3 regions of the Allobranchiibius huperziae genome follow, and region 3 is predicted to be linked to each of the others. Evidence: riboswitches for the same ligand, from Rfam matches in the RefSeq annotation. Region 3 holds a riboswitch; each other region holds the start of a gene.
What was found. A riboswitch is a leader RNA that binds a small molecule or an ion and turns the genes downstream of it on or off. The one in region 3 is predicted to bind S-adenosylmethionine.
Positions count from the first base shown of each region.

Region 1: it holds a riboswitch for S-adenosylmethionine, as region 3 does, so the genes downstream of both, HNR15_RS10580 (bifunctional o-acetylhomoserine/o-acetylserine sulfhydrylase) here and HNR15_RS11025 (aminotransferase class V-fold PLP-dependent enzyme) in region 3, are expected to answer to the same signal.
Region 2: it holds a riboswitch for S-adenosylmethionine, as region 3 does, so the genes downstream of both, metX (homoserine O-acetyltransferase MetX) here and HNR15_RS11025 (aminotransferase class V-fold PLP-dependent enzyme) in region 3, are expected to answer to the same signal.

Region 1 is NZ_JACCFW010000001.1:2,248,193-2,254,354, reverse strand. Features, by position in the region: gene HNR15_RS10605 (DUF4352 domain-containing protein) at 1-133, shown strand, start outside; gene HNR15_RS10600 (DUF4352 domain-containing protein) at 419-916, shown strand; gene HNR15_RS10595 (hypothetical protein) at 913-1,596, shown strand; gene HNR15_RS10590 (hypothetical protein) at 1,703-2,386, shown strand; gene HNR15_RS10585 (DUF445 domain-containing protein) at 2,472-3,662, shown strand; SAM riboswitch class IV at 3,778-3,895, shown strand; gene HNR15_RS10580 (bifunctional o-acetylhomoserine/o-acetylserine sulfhydrylase) at 3,977-5,293, shown strand; gene HNR15_RS18825 (hypothetical protein) at 5,618-5,890, opposite strand; gene HNR15_RS18820 (DUF4185 domain-containing protein) at 5,930-6,162, shown strand, end outside.
Region 2 is NZ_JACCFW010000001.1:2,229,482-2,235,643, reverse strand. Features, by position in the region: gene HNR15_RS10520 (EcsC family protein) at 1-282, shown strand, start outside; gene HNR15_RS10515 (YkvA family protein) at 303-653, shown strand; gene HNR15_RS10510 (DUF4192 domain-containing protein) at 751-1,734, shown strand; SAM riboswitch class IV at 1,853-1,966, shown strand; gene metX (homoserine O-acetyltransferase MetX) at 2,011-3,201, shown strand; gene HNR15_RS10500 (universal stress protein) at 3,250-3,606, shown strand; gene HNR15_RS10495 (RNA polymerase sigma factor) at 3,911-5,296, shown strand; gene HNR15_RS10490 (transglutaminase TgpA family protein) at 5,387-6,162, opposite strand, start outside.
Region 3 is NZ_JACCFW010000001.1:2,352,046-2,357,263, reverse strand. Features, by position in the region: gene HNR15_RS11040 (hypothetical protein) at 251-994, opposite strand; gene HNR15_RS11035 (SatD family protein) at 991-1,650, opposite strand; gene HNR15_RS11030 (endonuclease/exonuclease/phosphatase family protein) at 1,687-2,649, shown strand; gene HNR15_RS11025 (aminotransferase class V-fold PLP-dependent enzyme) at 2,675-4,111, opposite strand; SAM riboswitch class IV at 4,164-4,278, opposite strand; gene HNR15_RS11020 (SPFH domain-containing protein) at 4,446-5,218, shown strand, end outside.

The DNA of each region.
Region 1 (6,162 bases), 100 kb from region 3:
GCTGAACGCGAGGAAGAAGTCCGAGACGGGCTCGATGGTCTTCCAGGTGCCGATCGCCACGAAGCCGTCCATGTTGACGGTCGCATTCGTCGGCGGGCTGAACGAGACGGCCACCGACAGGTGGACCGACTGAGCCATCGGGCGACCGAATCCTGGATCTCGTGAGCTCCGGGTCTTTTCTGGATCCGGCCGTTCGGGTTCCCGTACCGTCGACTCGATCAGGTCGGCCTAGTGCGAGGAGGAGCGAGTGCGGGGGTCCGGACGCCGTGTGGGGTGGGTCGCCATCGCGGCGGGATGTCTCGGCCTCGTCACCGCATGCAGTGGTGGCGCACATGCGTCGTCCTCCTCCGCGACCACGGCGGCCTCTCGGCCACCGGCGCCGACCTCGCCGACCTCGCCGACCTCGCCGACCTCGAGCGTGAAGTCGGCCCGCTGCGACGCACCGCAGTTCGGGTCGGACCCTTCGCCGGACGCCCAGACACCTACCCGCCCCTGGGGCTCCGCGGTCGCCGTCCGCTCGGCTCCGGATCCGGACGGCCTGGACGGACCGCCGGCGGTCGTCCAGATCCTGGCCAAGACGCCGTCGCAGGTCGCCTCGCCGTCGGAGGCACCCGATCCGGGCCACGTGTTCGTCACGGTCGCCGTCACCCTCAAGGTGGTGGCCGGTTCGGACCATTCCGTGAGCGCTGACCAGTTCGCGCTCTTCGATCCGCGAGGCGACGCCTGCAAGGATGCCAAGGACTCCGATGTCGTGCCGGATGCCCAGCTGTTGCAGGACTCACACCCGAGCGCCGGGTCGCCACCCGCGTCCGGTGCCCTGGTCTTCGAGGTCGACGCCGGGTCCGACCCACGTGCGCTCGTGCTGGCCTACAACGGGGCGTTCAGCCGGGTCGCCAGTGCGCGGTGGCAGTCGTGACCACGGCCGGACGACGCGGTCGGCGGATGGGCACGCCAGGTCGTGGAGGTGTCTGGGCAGCGCTCGCAGCAGCCGGTGTGATCGCTCTCGCCGGGTGTTCGACCCGGGCACCGGGCGTCGTCGTGCCCCCGTCGCGCGCGGCGACGTCGTCGTCACAGCCGATACCGACAGTGAGCGAAGGCGGTGTCGCGGGCCCGGCGGGTACGGTCACCTGTCCGTTCGACGCCGACCTGTCGGCCGTGCTGAACCCGAAGGCGCAGGTCGTGTCGTTCGGGAAGACCGTGTCGGTGCTCACGGCGTACCCGGCAGCGAAGGTGCAGATCACGGTCGGGACGCCCAGGATCGTCAGCTCGCAGAGTGAGAACCCGCCGCCCGACGGGATGCAGTACGTCGCGTTCCCCACCCTCACCCACCTGGTCTCAGGTGCCTCCTACGGGCAGTCCGACGAAAACTTCGCGCTGTACGACCCGCACCGCATCTCCTGCCAGCAGGCGTCCGACTTCGACGACGTCCTTCCCGCGGGCCAGTTGCTGGCGTCGACGGCAACGGTCAGCACGGCGCATCGTGATGCACGGGGATCGGTGATCTACGAGACTCCCTCCGGCGCCGACCTGACGTCGTACACGCTCACGTTCGGAGACGACTCCGATGAGTTGGCGAAGGCGGAGTGGACGCGCTGACCCGCTCCGCGACACGAGCTGGCTCCAATGTGCCGCGTCGGGGCATCGCATGAAGGACACTGGTCCCCTGCTCCCCGATGTCGTCCCGTCCGTGAGGAATTCACCCATGTCGCGCGCCTCGTCCCTGTGTCTGCCGGCCCTGATCACGCTCGCCGCGACGACGGTCGCTGCATGCGGCACGGCGACCGCGCCCGGCCTCGAGACTCCCACTGTTGCGGCGTCGGGCACGACCTCGGCATCCTCCGCGCCGTCGGACTCCTCGAGCACGTCCGGTGACAGTGCCAGTCCCAGCACGTCGAGCAGTGCGCCGCAGAGCTCGGCCGGCGCAGTCTGCAAGACCGACTCCACCATCGGCCCGACGTACTCCGCGACCATGGCGACCAAGCCGTTCGGGACCATGGTGCAGGTCACCGATGAGCTCCAGCGCACGCTGCAGGTCAGCCCGGCCAAGCCGCGCCAGATCACGGCCGCGGACCCCAGCCTGCTGGACCCGGGAATGCAGTACGTTGCCGTCGACGTGCGTACCCATCTGGTGTCGGGGTACTCCCTCTATATGAGCTACATCGACTTCAACCTCTTCGATGCCGCTCACCGCACCTGCTACCGCACGAGCAGCCCCAGCGCGCTGCCCGAGGCCCAGCAACTGTCGGGGACCACGCTCAACTCGACGACCAAGGACGCCAACGGAGCCGTCGTGTTCGAGGTGCCGGTCGGCACCGACCTCAGCACCATGACCCTGGCGTTCGCGGGTGGTCTCAACGACACCCCACAGGCACAGTGGAAGGGCTGATCTGATCTCCGAAGTACCTCCCATCCCTCCTCTGGGTCCGCTGCTGGGCGCCGGTGACGCGGCCCGCCGCGCCGGTCTGCGCCGGATGCGGACGGTGGCGCTCGGGCTGCTGCTACTAGCGGCGGTGATCTTCGTGCTCACCCACGGCCATGGGGGAGTCTGGGGTTACGTGAACGCCGCGGCGGAGGCGGCCATGGTCGGCGCCGTCGCCGATTGGTTCGCCGTCACCGCCCTCTTCCGGCACCCCATGGGCGTGCCGATCCCGCACACCGCGATCATCCCGGAGCGCAAGGACGCCATCGGCGCGAGCCTCGAGGACTTCGTGGCGGAGAACTTCCTCACGCCCGACACGGTCCAGGAGCGGCTCGCAGCTGCGCAGATCCCGGCGCGGGTGGGGCGGTGGCTCGCGGTGCGCGACAACAGCGTCCGCGTCGTACGCACGGCAGCGCCGCCGCTCGCGCGCGGGCTGGAGTCCATCGACGACCGCGAGGTGCTGGAGCTGCTCGACCGGCTGGTCCTGCCCCGGCTGAGCAGGGAACCGATCGCCCCGGTGGCCGGGCACCTGCTCGAGGGCATCCTGCGCGACCGGTCGCACACGTCGCTGGTCGATCTCGGGGTGCGGGAGCTGCACGACTGGGTTGCGGCCAACCCCGAGACCATCGTGGCGATCCTCGGCTCCCGGGCACCCTGGTGGTCCCCGAAGTGGCTCGACGACACGGTGACCTCCCGTATCCACCTGGAGATCCTGCGATTCCTCGCCGACGTGCGTGACGACCCGGAGCACCAGACCCGGCAGGCGCTGGACCACCTGCTGGGGCAGCTCGCCCACGACCTGCAGCACGACGAGGCGACGATGGCCCAGGCCGAGTCGCTGAAGGAGCACCTGCTGAAGCACCCCTCGGTGCCGGGGACGGTGCTGGCCCTGTGGGCCTCGGTGCGGACGACGATCGTCGACGGACTGCGCGACGAGGACAGCGACCTGCACGCACGCCTGTCGCGCGCGCTGACCGATGCGGGGGAGCGGCTCGGGACCGACGAGGCCCTGCGCGACTCCATCGAACGCCGCCTCGAGAGCATCGTCGGCCACGTCGTCACGACGTACGGGCGCGAACTCACCTCGGTGATCACCACCACGATCGAGCGGTGGGACGGCAAGGAGGCGGCGTCGCGGATCGAGCTGCACGTGGGGCGTGACCTGCAGTTCATCCGCATCAACGGCACGATCGTCGGAGGCTTGGTCGGGCTGCTCATCTACACGATCGCCCAGCTGCTCTGACCTCGCGGTTGTCAGCGGATCTGTGGTGTCGGCGTCACGAAAGCGCTGACGACCGTCGTCCGTATATCGAGATTCACCTCGCGCCGGCCTTGGGGTGTCATAACCTCACGTTCTAGGTCATGAGTGCCAGCGTCAGGCCCCGGCGTGCTGGCCGGCAACCCTCCTCCGCGGTGGGGTGCCCCGGGTGAAGACCTGGCCGGTGGATGCCGATCGTCCCCCGGCAAGCGCGGATCGTGGGCCCCCCGCCATCCGCTGCAGCGTCGGCGCAGTGCGAGCTCGCCGGTGCCGCACCCTGCGTCACGAAAGGCGACACGATGACCGACAGCCCCGGCTGGTCCTTCGAGACCCGTCAGATCCACGCCGGCCAGGAGCCCGATGCGGCCACCACCGCACGCGCCCTGCCCATCTACCAGACGACGTCGTACGTCTTCCCGGACACCGACCGCGCGGCCAAGCTCTTCGGCCTGCAGGAGTTCGGCAACATCTACACACGACTGATGAACCCGACCACCGACGTGGTCGAGCAGCGCCTGGCCAACCTCGAGGGCGGGGTCGGCGCGCTGCTGGTCGCCTCCGGCCAGGCCGCAGAGACGCTGGCGATCCTCAACATCGCCGAGGCCGGGGACCACATCGTGGCCAGCCCGTCGCTCTACGGCGGCACCTTCAACCTGCTGAAGTTCACGCTGCCCAAGTACGGCATCGACGTGACCTTCGTGGAGGACACCAAGGACCCGCAGAGCTGGCGCGCAGCCGCCCAGCCCAACACCAAGCTCTTCTACGGCGAGACGATCTCCAACCCCAAGATCGAGATCCTGGACATCGAGGCCGTCGCGAACGTCGCGCACGAGCTCGGCGTACCGCTCGTGGTCGACAACACCGTCGCCACGCCGTTCCTGCTGCGCCCGATCGAGTACGGCGCGGACATCGTCGTGCACTCGGCGACGAAGTACCTGGGCGGGCACGGCACGGCGATCGCCGGCGCGATCATCGACAGCGGCAACTTCGACTTCGGCAAGGACCCGGAGAAGTTCCCCAACTTCAACACCCCCGAGGAGAGCTACCACGGGCTGGTCTACGCCCGCGACCTCGGCGTCGGAAGCCCGCTCGGCGCCAACCTGGCGTTCATCCTGAAGGCACGGGTGCAGGGTCTGCGCGACCTCGGGTCCTCGATCTCGCCGTTCAACGCGTTCCTGATCGCGCAGGGTGTCGAGACGCTCAGCCTGCGCATCGAGCGGCACGTGCAGAACACCCGCGCGGTCGCGGAGTGGCTGCAGCAGCAGGATCAGGTCGAGTCGGTGCGCTGGGCGTCGCTGCCCGGTGACGAGTACTACGAGCTGGCACAGAAGTACACGCCGCTCGGATCCGGCGCGGTGCTGGCGTTCGAGATCGCCGGCGGCGCCGAGGCGGGCAAGACGTTCGTGGAAGCGCTCACCCTGCACAGCCACGTCGCCAACATCGGCGACGTGCGCTCGCTGGTGATCCACCCGGCGTCGACGACCCACTCCCAGGGCAGCGACGAGGACCGGCTGCTGGCCGGTGTCACGCCGGGTCTGGTGCGGCTCGCGGTCGGGCTGGAGCACATCGACGACATCCTGGCGGACCTCGAGCAGGGGTTCGCGGCCGCCAAGTAGGCACCCGTCGTACGACGATCCGCCGCCGCTCCCGTCACCGGGTGCGGCGGCGGTTCGCATCGGGCGCTGGCGAACGTCGCTCCGGCACCTCGACCCGACGGTCGGACTCGAGGCCGCGCCGCGTCGCGCCGCCTAGGGTGGCCGGATGAGGGAGCCCCGCCGGGTCGTCGTCGCTGTGCTGACGATGATCTGCGCGTCGGCCCTCGCCGGTTGCGCCCTGCCGAGGGACGAGGCGCCGCCCAGTTACTCCGCTCGATCCTGGACCGGAGGGGCGGCTGCGCTCTCGACGGTCACCGCGTGCGGCGACGTGGCGCCCGGCCAGACCTACGACGTCGGCGAACTCAACTCCTGGATGCAGTCGTTGCAGGGCTTTCCGCTCTGGCGGGCTGCCGACGTGGGCGCGAGCACGCCGTTGAGCGACGGACGGGTGCTGTGGGCGTTCGGCGACACGCTGCGCGATCCGAGCGCGGCGAGCCGGTTCGCCGCGAACTCCATGCTCGTCACCTCGGGGTTGTGCACCTCGCAGGTGGTGCCGGCCGGCCGGGGTCCGGTGATCGCCGACACCCCGCCGACGGTGTGCTGGCCGACCTCGGTCACGGCCGTGCCCACCGCGCGCGGCGACCAGGTCTACGTCGCGTGCTCGCGCATCCGGCGTGGCACGTCGCTCCTGGACTTCACCATCTCCGGTACGGCGATCGCGCGGTTCGACGTGCCGCGTGGCGGGACGCCGGTGCCCGGCCCGGTGGTCGCCGTACCCGCTCTCAGGAGATCACCTGGGGTTCGGCCCTGGTCCGCGACTGGAACGAGGTGTACGTCTACGGCACCCGCGGCGGCTCCGCGCGTGGTGCGGGACGCAGCTTGTACATCGC
Region 2 (6,162 bases), 120 kb from region 3:
AAGAAGGCCGGCGTGGTGAGCACCGGCCGGCTCGCCAACCTCGCGACCAGGGGTCTGCCGCCGGCCGCCCGGATGGTCATCGACAAGGCGGTGGGCTTCCGGCTCATCGCCCAGGTCAGCGAGAAGCTGCTGCCCCGGCTCGGGAAGTCGATCCCGTTGGCCGGCGGGGTCGTCGGAGCAGGCCTCGACGTCTACCTCCTGAACAAGGTCGCCAAGACCGCCCGCACCCAGTTCCCGGTGGCCCGGCCGGGATCGCCCGGCACTGCGAGCGCCAGCGCATGAGCCCGCGGCAGAGTCGTCGGATGAGTGCCTCCGCGGTCCGTTCCCTGCGGGACTCGATCGCCTCGGTGGCGGACCCGTCCGGGCCGAGCGTCGCGGCGCGGCTGACCGCGCTGCCCCGGATGGTGCGCGCGGTGGCCGCCAAGGAGTACACCGGATCCTCACCCGCCCGGGTCGCCGCGATGGTCGCCGCCGCCGCGTACATCGCCTCACCCGTCGACCTGATCCCGGAGAAGCTGGCACCGATCATGGGCCTGGCGGACGACGCCGTGGTCCTCGCCTGGCTCGCCAACGCGCTGGTGCACGACACCGACGACTTCCTGGCCTGGGAGGCGGCCCGCAAGCACACGGTGCGCGGGCGTCGTCTGCGCTGACCCGTCGGTCGTCCACATCCCCCGAGGCACCCAGGCGACATCCACACCCCCTGAGGGCGGACGTCCCGCGTGCGCCGCGCCGCACCACGGTGGGCGCATGCGCAGCACTCTGCACGGCCTCGGCGAACTGATCGCCTACCTGCCCTACGAGCTCGGCTTCCGGCCCACCGACTCCCTGGTCGTCGTCGGGCTCGCCGACCAACGGATCCGGGTGGTCGCCCGCCTGGACCTGCGGGAGGAGGACGACCTCCTGCCCGGGACCGGTCGTATCGGGCAGGTCTTCGCCCGGGCCGGGGTGCGAAGCGCGCTGTGCTGCGCCTTCGTGGACACCCCTCCCGTGCCGCAGGATGCGCCGACCCGACTGCTCGACGTTGCCTGCGACGTGCTCCGGGCCTACGACGTCGACGCGGCGCACCTGTTGGTGACCCGGGACGGCGGATGGTGGGCCCACCGGTGCGGCTGCGGGGGCTGCCCGAGACGTCCCGCCGCGCTGCCGGACCCGGACCGGGTCGATGCGGTCTTCGAGTCGGTGCTGGACGGGATCGCGCCGCACGCCTCGCGTGCCGACCTGCGCGCGTCGTTGAACCAGTGCCGCACGGAGGTCGCGCAGGCGGTCGGCGCCGCGCCCGTCGTTGATCGGCCGATGCGCCCGGCTGCCCTCACCGCCGCGATGTGGGAGATCCTGCACGGCTCGGCACCGATCCATGAGATGCCGGTCCCCATGCTGGCCTCCTTGAGCCGCGCGATCGCCGACCCGGCCGTGCGGGACGAGGTCTTCGGCTGGGTGGCGCCCGGCCTGCCGGGCCCGACGCCCTCGACGCCTGCGCTGTCCCCCTACGTGGCGGGGGCTCTCGATCCCCGCGCCGTTCGGGCGAGGCTCGTGCAGTGGCTGCACTGCCTCCCGGAGTGGATGCGTCCTCCGGTGCTGACCTTCATCGCCGGTTCGGCGTGGAGCAGCGGCTCCGGAGCGCTCGCGGCCGTCGCGGTGGAGCAGGCCCTGCGGATCGACCCGGGATACCGGCTCGCGCGGCTGCTGGGCAGGGCGGTGGAGCTCGGCGCCCGTCCCCGCCGGTGCGCCTGACTCCGCCCGGGTGGGTGTCGGCGGTGCGGTCACTTTCCTGCGCCCGCGTGCGTCGCCCGCCCGCACCGGTGTGCTGGAGCCGAAGTCGGGCACGAAGTCCCGCTGCTACGGTGGTCGACGTCAAGAGTCCCAGTGCCAAGCCCCGGCTGACTGGGCGGCAACCCTCCACCGCGGTGGGGTGCCCCGGGTGAGGACAAGGCCGATGTCGACATGGCACCGGCAAGCGCGGGGTCAGCCATCCCTCCAGGCACCGGCCCCCTGAGCCGGAAGTCGCCGATGACTGTGACGCAACAACGCCACCGACCGACCCCGGAGCGCGACGCTGCGCGCCCGGCCGACCGGTGGGTGCGCCCGCCCGTCGGCACCAACCCCGCATCTCGAGCCCTTCTGCTGCCCGAGATCACTCTGGAGAGCGGTGTGCCGCTGCCCCGGGTGACCGTGACGTTCCAGACCTGGGGGACCCTCAACGCGAACGCCGACAACGCCGTCCTGGTCGAGCACGCACTCACCGGCGACTCCCACGTCGTGGGCCCGGCCGGGCCCGGGCAGCCCACCGCCGGCTGGTGGCCCGGGCTCATCGGGCCGGGTGCGCCGCTGGACACCCGCGAGCTGTTCGTGGTCGCCAGCAACGTGCTCGGCGGCTGTCGCGGCACGACAGGTCCGGGATCATCGGATCCGGCGGGTCACCCGTGGGGCTCGAGGTTCCCGGCGACGACCGTGCGGGACCAGGTCGCCGTGGAAGCACGGCTCGCCGACGCGCTCGGCATCGACCGCTGGCGGCTGGTGCTCGGCGGGTCGATGGGCGGGATGCGCGCACTGGAATGGGTGGCGGGTCACCCCGACCGGGTCGACGGTGCGCTCATCATCGCCAGCACCGCCCGCGCCACGGCCGACCAGATCGCCTGGGGCCAGGCGCAGGCACTCGCGATCACCTCCGACCCGGACTACCTCGGCGGCGACTACTACGGTCACGGACCGGGCCCCCGGCAAGGGCTGGGCCTCGCCCGCCGGATCGCGCACACGACGTACCGCAGCGCCGCCGAGCTGGACACCAGGTTCGGGCGCGACCCGCAGGGCGCCGAGGACCCGATGAGCGACGGCCGGTTCGCCGTCGAGAGCTATCTGGACCATCAGGCCGCCAAACTGACCGCCCGCTTCGACGCCGGGTCCTACCTGCAACTTTCCCGGGCGATGGCGACGCATGACGTGACCCGCGGGCGCGGCTCGCTCGCGCACGTGCTCGGGGCGTACGACGGAATGTTGCGCACGGTCGCCGTCGACTCCGACCGGCTCTTCCCGGTGGAGTTGTCGCAGGAGATCGTCGACGCCCACGGGCGAGGCGGGGTGCACGTGATGTCGTCCTCCCACGGGCACGACGGCTTCCTGATCGAGACCGACGCCATCGCCGCAGCGGTGGCTGAGGCGGTGGATGCCGTCCGCGGGGTGCGACCCCGCGAGGTCGGGTAGCGTCGGCCGCAGACGTCGAGCCCGCCCCGCCGGTCCAAGGAGGCAACGATGAGCGTCGTGGTCAGTTACCTGCCGAGCCCGGAGGGGGAGGCGGCGATCACCCGCGCGGCCGACGAGGCGCGCGACGGCGGCGGCCCGCTCATCGTCGTCCCGTCGCGGGGGCGTCGGGATGAGCTCAACGCGGCGCTGGAGCGGATCCGGGCGGACGGGGTGCAGGCGGAGGTCGCGGACCCGGACGGCGATGACATCACCGACTTCCTGCTCGATCTGGTGCGGTCCCGGTCCGCTCGACTGCTGGTCATCGGCCTACGACGGCGCAGCGCGGTCGGTAAACTCATCCTCGGCTCGCACGCGCAACGGATCCTGCTGGACGCCGACTGTCCGGTGCTCGCGGTCAAGCCCTGAGTGGCCCGATCGGCCGGTGGACGGAGCACGGCCGAAGTCGTTTTATAATGGTAAGCAGAGGCTGTCGCCGACCTGGGCGGACGAGCTTCACGATCCCCAAACTTCGATGCCGCCCTGAGCGGTCGGTGTCGCGCGCGCTCATCGCGCCGATGCTGTTGTTTCGAAAGGTAGTTGGTGACCACCCGTGGCCAAAGTCAACACTGCGTCCAAGCTGCCGCAGCACATCTCCCACCCCGCCCTGGAGAAGCTGGTGCGTACGTCGCGGACCAGCGGAGGCGTGAGCGGTGCGGAGCTGACCTCGGCCATGCATGAGGCCGGGCACGACGTACGCCGCGCCCCTGCTGTGCTGCGCGCCCTCGCCGCGGCCGGTGTCGAGGTGACCCCCGCCGCCGAGCGCACCCCCGTGGTCGCTGCGACCACCACCAAGAAGGCCGCGGCCACCAAGAAGGTCGCCGCGAAGAAGGCACCGGCCAAGGCCGCCGTCGAGTCTGGCCAGGACGACGGTGTCACGGTGACCAAGGTGGCTCCCAAGACCACGAAGGCCGCGGCCGCCAGGACCGCCGCTGCCGCGAAGACCGCGACGGCCAAGCGTGCACGGGCCGCGAAGGCTGCCGACGCGGCCGCCGCGTCGTCCGAGGCCGAGCCGGAGGAGTCCACCGACGAGACCACCGCGAAGCAGGACGGTCAGGCCGCCAAGGAGGCCTCGGAGGCCGCCGGCGGATTCGTGCTCAGCCAGAACGACGACGACGACGCCCCGGCCCAGCAGGTCGTCACCGCGGGAGCGACCGCCGACCCGGTCAAGGACTACCTGAAGCAGATCGGCAAGGTCGCGCTGCTCAACGCCGAGCAGGAGGTCGACCTCGCGAAGCGCATCGAGGCGGGTCTGTTCGCCGAGGAGAAGCTGAACTCCGGCGACAAGATCGACATGAAGCTCAAGCGCGAGCTGTGGTGGATCTCCCAGGACGGCAAGAACGCCAAGAACCACCTCCTGGAGGCCAACCTGCGCCTCGTGGTCTCGCTGGCCAAGCGCTACACCGGTCGCGGGATGCTCTTCCTGGACCTGATCCAGGAGGGCAACCTCGGTCTGATCCGTGCGGTCGAGAAGTTCGACTACACGAAGGGCTACAAGTTCTCCACGTACGCCACCTGGTGGATCCGGCAGGCGATCACGCGTGCCATGGCCGACCAGGCCCGCACCATCCGCATCCCGGTGCACATGGTGGAGGTCATCAACAAGCTGGCCCGGGTGCAGCGTCAGATGCTGCAGGACCTGGGCCGGGAGCCGACCCCGGAGGAGCTCGCCAAGGAGCTCGACATGACCCCGGAGAAGGTCGTCGAGGTGCAGAAGTACGGCCGCGAGCCGATCTCCCTGCACACCCCGCTCGGTGAGGACGGCGACTCCGAGTTCGGTGACCTCATCGAGGACTCCGAGGCCGTCGTGCCCGCGGACGCCGTCTCGTTCACCCTTCTGCAGGAGCAGCTGCACTCGGTGCTCGACACCCTGTCCGAGCGGGAGGCCGGCGTGGTCTCGATGCGCTTCGGCCTGACCGACGGCCAGCCCAAGACGCTCGACGAGATCGGCAAGGTCTACGGCGTGACGCGCGAGCGCATCCGCCAGATCGAGTCCAAGACCATGAGCAAGCTGCGTCACCCGTCGCGGTCGCAAGTGCTGCGCGACTACCTGGACTGACCTCCAGGTCGACATCGGACCACCAGAAGGCCGTGCGCTCGCAAGAGTGCGCGGCCTTCTGCGTGTCTGTCTCGGTCTGTCGCCGATCCCTCAGCGCCGCGTGCGCCTCGAGAACAGGGAGCGCACCGCGCGCCGTCCCGATCGCGGGAACAAGGTGGCGACGACCCGCGAACGGAACGAGCGGCTCCGGCGGATCCGCATCAGCAGATCGTCGGCGGGAGCCGACAGATCGTCACCCGGACCGGGTCGCGGGCTGTAGCGGACCCGCTCCAGGACGTCGACCGCGCGGTGCAGCGACTCCTGCCCCTCCCGACCCACCACCAGGTGCAACCGGTAGTGCGCCTCCTGGGAGCGCGGCGACACCTGCGGCGCCGGGTCGATGCCCAGGTCCTCCATCCGCGAGACCAGGTCGTCCCACTGCGCCTGCACGCGGGCGGCATCATCTGCGGCGCCGTGCCCGACCTGCAGTCGGCGCCGGGACCACCGGGCCAGCAACGGCAGGACGGCGAACGCGGCCGCGAGGACCAGCAGGGCGGCGAACACCCACAGCAGCCAGACCAGGTGCAGGTTCACGGAGTGCGAGGAGGTGGGGGTGGTGTTGCCCGGTGCGCTGGTCACCGAGTCGCTGCCCCGTGCGGTGCGGCCGCCGGAGGCGGAACGTCGGGGGGCGGCGCTCTCGGGGCTGCCGATCGTCGGGCTCGCGTACGGCGGCGCGAGACCCGTCCGTGCCGCAGGGGTGGGTTCGAATCGGGTCCAGCCCATCCCCGGGAAGTACAGCTCGGGCCAGGCGTGCGCGTCGGACTGATGCACCTGGTAGGAGCCGGAGGAGTCCACCGTGCCGGGCAGGAAGCCCACCCCGAGGCGCG
Region 3 (5,218 bases):
CAGTGTGCGCCGAGGTCCAGCAGGTGGTGGCAGCGGCGGCCGAGCTCGTGCCGGATAAGTGCAATCTGCTTGCAACGGACCGGCACTGGGCGCCTGCGCAGTCCGCCCGCGGTCACGTGTCGACGCGGTGACCCTGTGGTCATGCCCTGGTGCGGGTGAGACGGACATCCACCGGATCCCCGTGGCACATTCCGAACCGCGGTGTGCTGAGCGGGGCCTAGGAACCGGGTGACCGATGTCACGCCCGTCCTCAGCGCAGGCCGACGATGCCGAGGGCGCCGAGCGCGACCAGCCAGCTGACGAAGCTGCCGACCAGGAAGTACTCGGTGACGGCATCGATGCCGAGGCCGGAGATCTCCTGGCGCGCCGATCGACGGGCCTGCAGCTCGGGGAAGCGGATGAGGCCCTTCGCGGCGATCACGAGCCCGGCCGCGGTGATCTGCCCGGCCATGCCGAGCCCGAGGATGAACAGGCGCTCCATCGGACCGAGCAGCCGACCGCCGCGCAGCTCGTCGGAGGGCTGCGGCTGGCCCTCCGGCTTCACCGCGCCGATCGCGGTCAGCACCAGGCGCACCAGCTCGTTGCCGGTGGCCAGCTGCACCGCTCCGAGGCCGAGCACCAGCAGGAAGCGGTCGGGCGACAGGTCGTGCAGCGTGGCGAACGCGCTGTGCCGCATCCAGTGGCCGAGCGCGCCGTCGGCGTGACTCGCGCTGCCCGCGGCGATCATCACGACCAGGACGCCCGCTCCGAGCAGGCACAGCGCCAGCGTCTCGCCGTGTCTGCTGCGCGCGGCGCGACCGGCCAGCCAGCGCCACGCGGCGGCGACCGCGGCAGCGAAGACCAGCAGCACGATGTCGGCGGCGTCGTGCAGGTCGGCCAACAGGGCGGCCACAAGGAGAACGAGCGGCCCCACGGCGTACGACGCCACGACGGACCGGACCCGCACCAGGTCGCCGACGCCGACGGCGAGCAGTAGTGCGCCGAGGATGCTCATCGGACGGAGGCGAGGTCGCGGGCGGCGTTCACAATGACTTCCAGGCCCGCGGCGCGGATGCGCTGGGAGATCGCCGACGGGGAGACGTCCTCGGCGCGTGCGATCTCCGTGCGGGACTCGCCTGCCACGAGGCGTTGCAGGATGCGCATGGCTCGTTCATCCAGCGATGAAAGCAGTTGGTCCTGACACACCAGGGCGGCGTTGACCGCTCCCGCGCTGGGGCCGTCGTCCTGCGCGGGGGTGTAGACGGTGCGTACGGCGTGCGTCGCCGGTCGTCGTTCGGCCGCCTGCGCGGCTTCGATCGCCTTGCGGGCGGCCCACCACGCCGGTCCGTCCTGGGTGCCGGCGCGGGCGTCCAGCACGGTGGCGCCTCCCCAGCTCAGCCCGAATCGCACCAGCGTCTCGGGCATCAGGCCCAGCCTGATCCGGAAGGCCGCCTCCAGCGCATTGCCGAGGGTTTCGTAGCTGGCCTGGAATTCATCACCTACCGTGATCCGCAGTGCGGTGGTCGCGGCCACCAGGTGGTCGGTGCGGCGCAAGGTGGAGACGAGGCGGGTGTGCAACGCATGGCGGTCGGGGGCGCCCCGGGAGTCCACGATGTCGCCGATCAGGGTGGCGCACGGGTCTGCGTGCTCAGCGGGCTTCACGTCCTGCATATGAAGATCATAGCTTCATAATGTCAAGATGAAGGAATGTTCTTGAAGTACGTCGCCCTCGTCGTGCTCTGCCTGGTGGCGCTGGTCGCAGCGTGCGGCATGGCGGCCCGCTGGATCGACGCCGACGGGGTCGCCCCGATCGTGCAGTCGATCTTCCCGCTCTTCGGCATCCTCGCGATAGCCGCGTTCGTCGCCGGCGTCGGCGTGACCGCCGTGGTCGGCCCGACGCGGCCCATGCTGATCGCCCTGGTGGGTCTGCTGCTCATCGCCGCGGTCCCTGTGGCGCTCGCGGTCCCGACCCTGGTGCCCCACACAGTGCACAGCCGGCCCGGCGACGAGGTGATCATGACCTCGAACATGGAGTTCGGTCAGGCGTCGGCGGCCCCCATCATGGCCGCGGTCCGGGCCCACCACGTCGACACGCTGGTGCTGGAGGAGGTCACACCGGATGCGCTCGAGCGTCTCGATGCTGCGGGTCTGCGCACCCTCCTGCCGCACCGGGTCGGTCGGACGCGCACCGACTTCCGCGGGACCGTGATCGCCAGCGCCCATCCGCTCACCGAGGAGAGCTCCTTCGTGCCGTACGACGGCGCGGGGATGCCGGTGGCGCGCGTGCAGACCCCGGAGGGCACCTACCTCCTGAGGGGCGTGCACACCTACGCCCCGCTGCCGAATCTCACGACCCGATGGCGCGCGGGTCTCGACGAGGTGCGTCGCTGGCGCGCCCGTCAGCCGATGGACATGCCGTTGGTGATCGCAGGCGACTTCAACGCCTCGACCGCGATGCCCGCCTTCCGCCGGGCCATCGCAGGGATGACCGACGCTCAACGGGCCACCGGCAGCGGCTGGGTCCGCACGTGGCCGAACGGGCGGTCGTTCCCGCCGTTCATCGCACTGGACCACATCCTGGTGCGCGACTTCGACGTCGTGGCCTCCGGGAGGGTCACGGTCGCCGATACCGACCACCGGGCCGTCTGGGCACGCGTCCGATTGCGCTAGGACGCCGGGGAGAGTCCGGGGCCCGTCACCAGGGGCAGGGGACGGACAGGTCGCGCGGGTCGTCGGCTGCGGTCCAGCCCGTGGACTCGTCGTAGGTGTAGTCCAGCGTGGGTCCGGCCTCCACCAGGCGGCGTACGCCGTCGACGAGGCGGCCCACGTGGTGGGCGCGGGTCGCGAGGCCGATGCTCGCCCGCACCGCGGTGGAGCCGTCGCCCAGGATGCTGTCGCACAGGAGGTGGGCGCAGAAGCGACCGTCGCGCACCGAGATGCCGTACTCGTCGGAGAGCACCAACGACACCAGCGCCGGGTCGTACCCGTCGACCGTGAAGGTCACCACACCCACGTTGGGGCGGTCCTCGCCGAGCACGCTGACCAGGCGGACGCCCGGGATGGAGCGCAGCCCGGTCCGCAACTGGTCGGCGAGGGCGGCCTCGTGGCGCTCGATCTCCTCGTGGTGGCGGCGCAGCGTCGCGCACGCAGCGGCGAGCGCGATGGCACCCACGGCGTTGGGCGTGCCGCCCTCGTGACGGGCCGCGCCGGAATGCCACGTGATGCGCTGATGACGCACGCGCGCCGTGGCGCCGCCTCCGGGCAGGTAGGGCGATGCGAGGTCCAGCCAGTCGCGTCGGCCGACGAGGACCCCGGCGCCGTAGGGCGCGTAGAGCTTGTGACCGGAGAACGCGACCCAGTCGGCGCCGAGGTCGGCGAGGTCGATCTCGCGGTGCGGCGCCAGCTGCGCGGCGTCGATGACCGTGCGCGCGCCGTACTCCTTGGCCGCGGCGATGAGTTCGCGCACCGGCCACACCTCACCGGTGACGTTGCACGCGCCGGTGATGACGACCAGCTTGCCGCGCGCGTCACTCGCGGCCAGCGCCGAGCGCAACAGCTGCACGGCGTCGGAGGCGCTGTTCGGGACCGCGAGGCGGGTGCAGTTGCGCCGCCCCCAGGGCAGCAGTGCGGCGTGGTGGGCCGACTCCCAGGCGAAGACCTGGGTGCCGCGGGGCACGCAGTGCGCCAGCAGGGCCAGGGCGTCGGTGGTGTTGCGGGTGAAGACGACCTCGTCGTCGGGGCGCGCTCCGACGAACTCGCCCACGGTCACCCGCGCCTGCTCGAACCAGCCGGTGGTCACCCGGCTCGGCAGGCCGGCGCCCCGGTGCACCGAGCCGTACGTCGGCAGTGCGGCATCGACGGCGTCGCGCACGCTGACCAGCGCCGGGGTGGTCGCCCCGTGGTCGAAGTTCGCGGCGTCCACAACAGTTCGGTGCACGGTGGGCACCCCGAGTTCGTGCGCCACGGTGAGCGGCAGGTGGGCCTGCACCTGGGGCACGCGGTGGGGCGGCAAGTCGCGGACGACGCGTAGCGCGGCGCGGGGCTCGCGGGGCTCGCGGGGTACGGCCGTGCCGTACTCGGTGCCGGAAGGGGTCTCGGTGTCGTGCTGGGTGTGTGTTGCCTGGACGGTCACGGGCAGCCTCTCGCCGTGGGACCAGCGGTCACCGGCAGCATGCCGATACGTCGGTCCGCGCTTGCCACGCGGCGGATGCGGCGTGGCCGGGTCGTCACTCGGAGCACCCCACCGCGGAGGAGGGTTGCCGCTCAGCTAGCCGAGGCTTGACGCTGAGACTCTTGACCTGCGACGAGGCTAACGGATGCGGTGTCCGGTCGTCATGTCGCGATCCGCATCGTGGACCGGTCGCACCGCGGAGGATGTGCTGCGGTCCTCTCATCTGCGCGAAGGGCTTCCGCCCGCCTGGTTTAAGTGCTATTAAAGTGATATCAGTTAAATCGAGGAGGACGTGATGTCACAGCAACTGCGGCCCGAGGATCCCGCGTCGGACAGTGCCGATCCGACCGTGCAACCGCCGTCGACGCGACCGGTGGGCCACGAGGGGCGGCGGGTCGATGTCGCCGAGCGACGTGCCTGGTCGGTCAACGGCTTCCTCGCGCTGGCGGTCGCGCTCGTCCTGGCGGCGGTGGCCGTCTGGAGCTTTGTCGCGGGGCTGCCGGCGGTCGGCGTGGTCCTGGCGGTGCTGACCGCGCTGGTCGCGACCCCGCTGGTCGTGATCCAGCCGGGTCAGACCAGGGTGGTGCAGTTCTTCGGCCGCTACATCGGGACGGCGCGGCACGCGGGCCTGACCTGGGTGCTGCCCCTCACCACCCGCCGCAACATCTCCGTGCGGGTGCGCAACTTCGAGACCAACGCCCTCAAGGTCAACGACGCGGACGGCAACCCGGTCGAGATCGCCGCCATCGTCGTGTGGCAGGTGGCCGACACGGCCAAGGCCACGTTCTCGGTCGAGTCGTACGGCGACTTCGTCCGGGTGCAGTCCGAGTCGGCCCTGCGGCACGTCGCGACGACGCATCCGTACGACAACCCCAGCGGCACGGGCACATCGCTGCGCGGCTCCACCGACGAGGTGTCCGAGCAGCTCGCCCACGAGGTCGCGGCGCGTATCGCGGTCGCCGGGTGCGAGGTGCGCGAGGTCCGGATCAGCCACCTCGCCTATGCCCAGGAGATCGCCCAGGCGATGCTGCAGCGGCAGCAGGCCGCCGCGATCATCGCCGCCCGTGA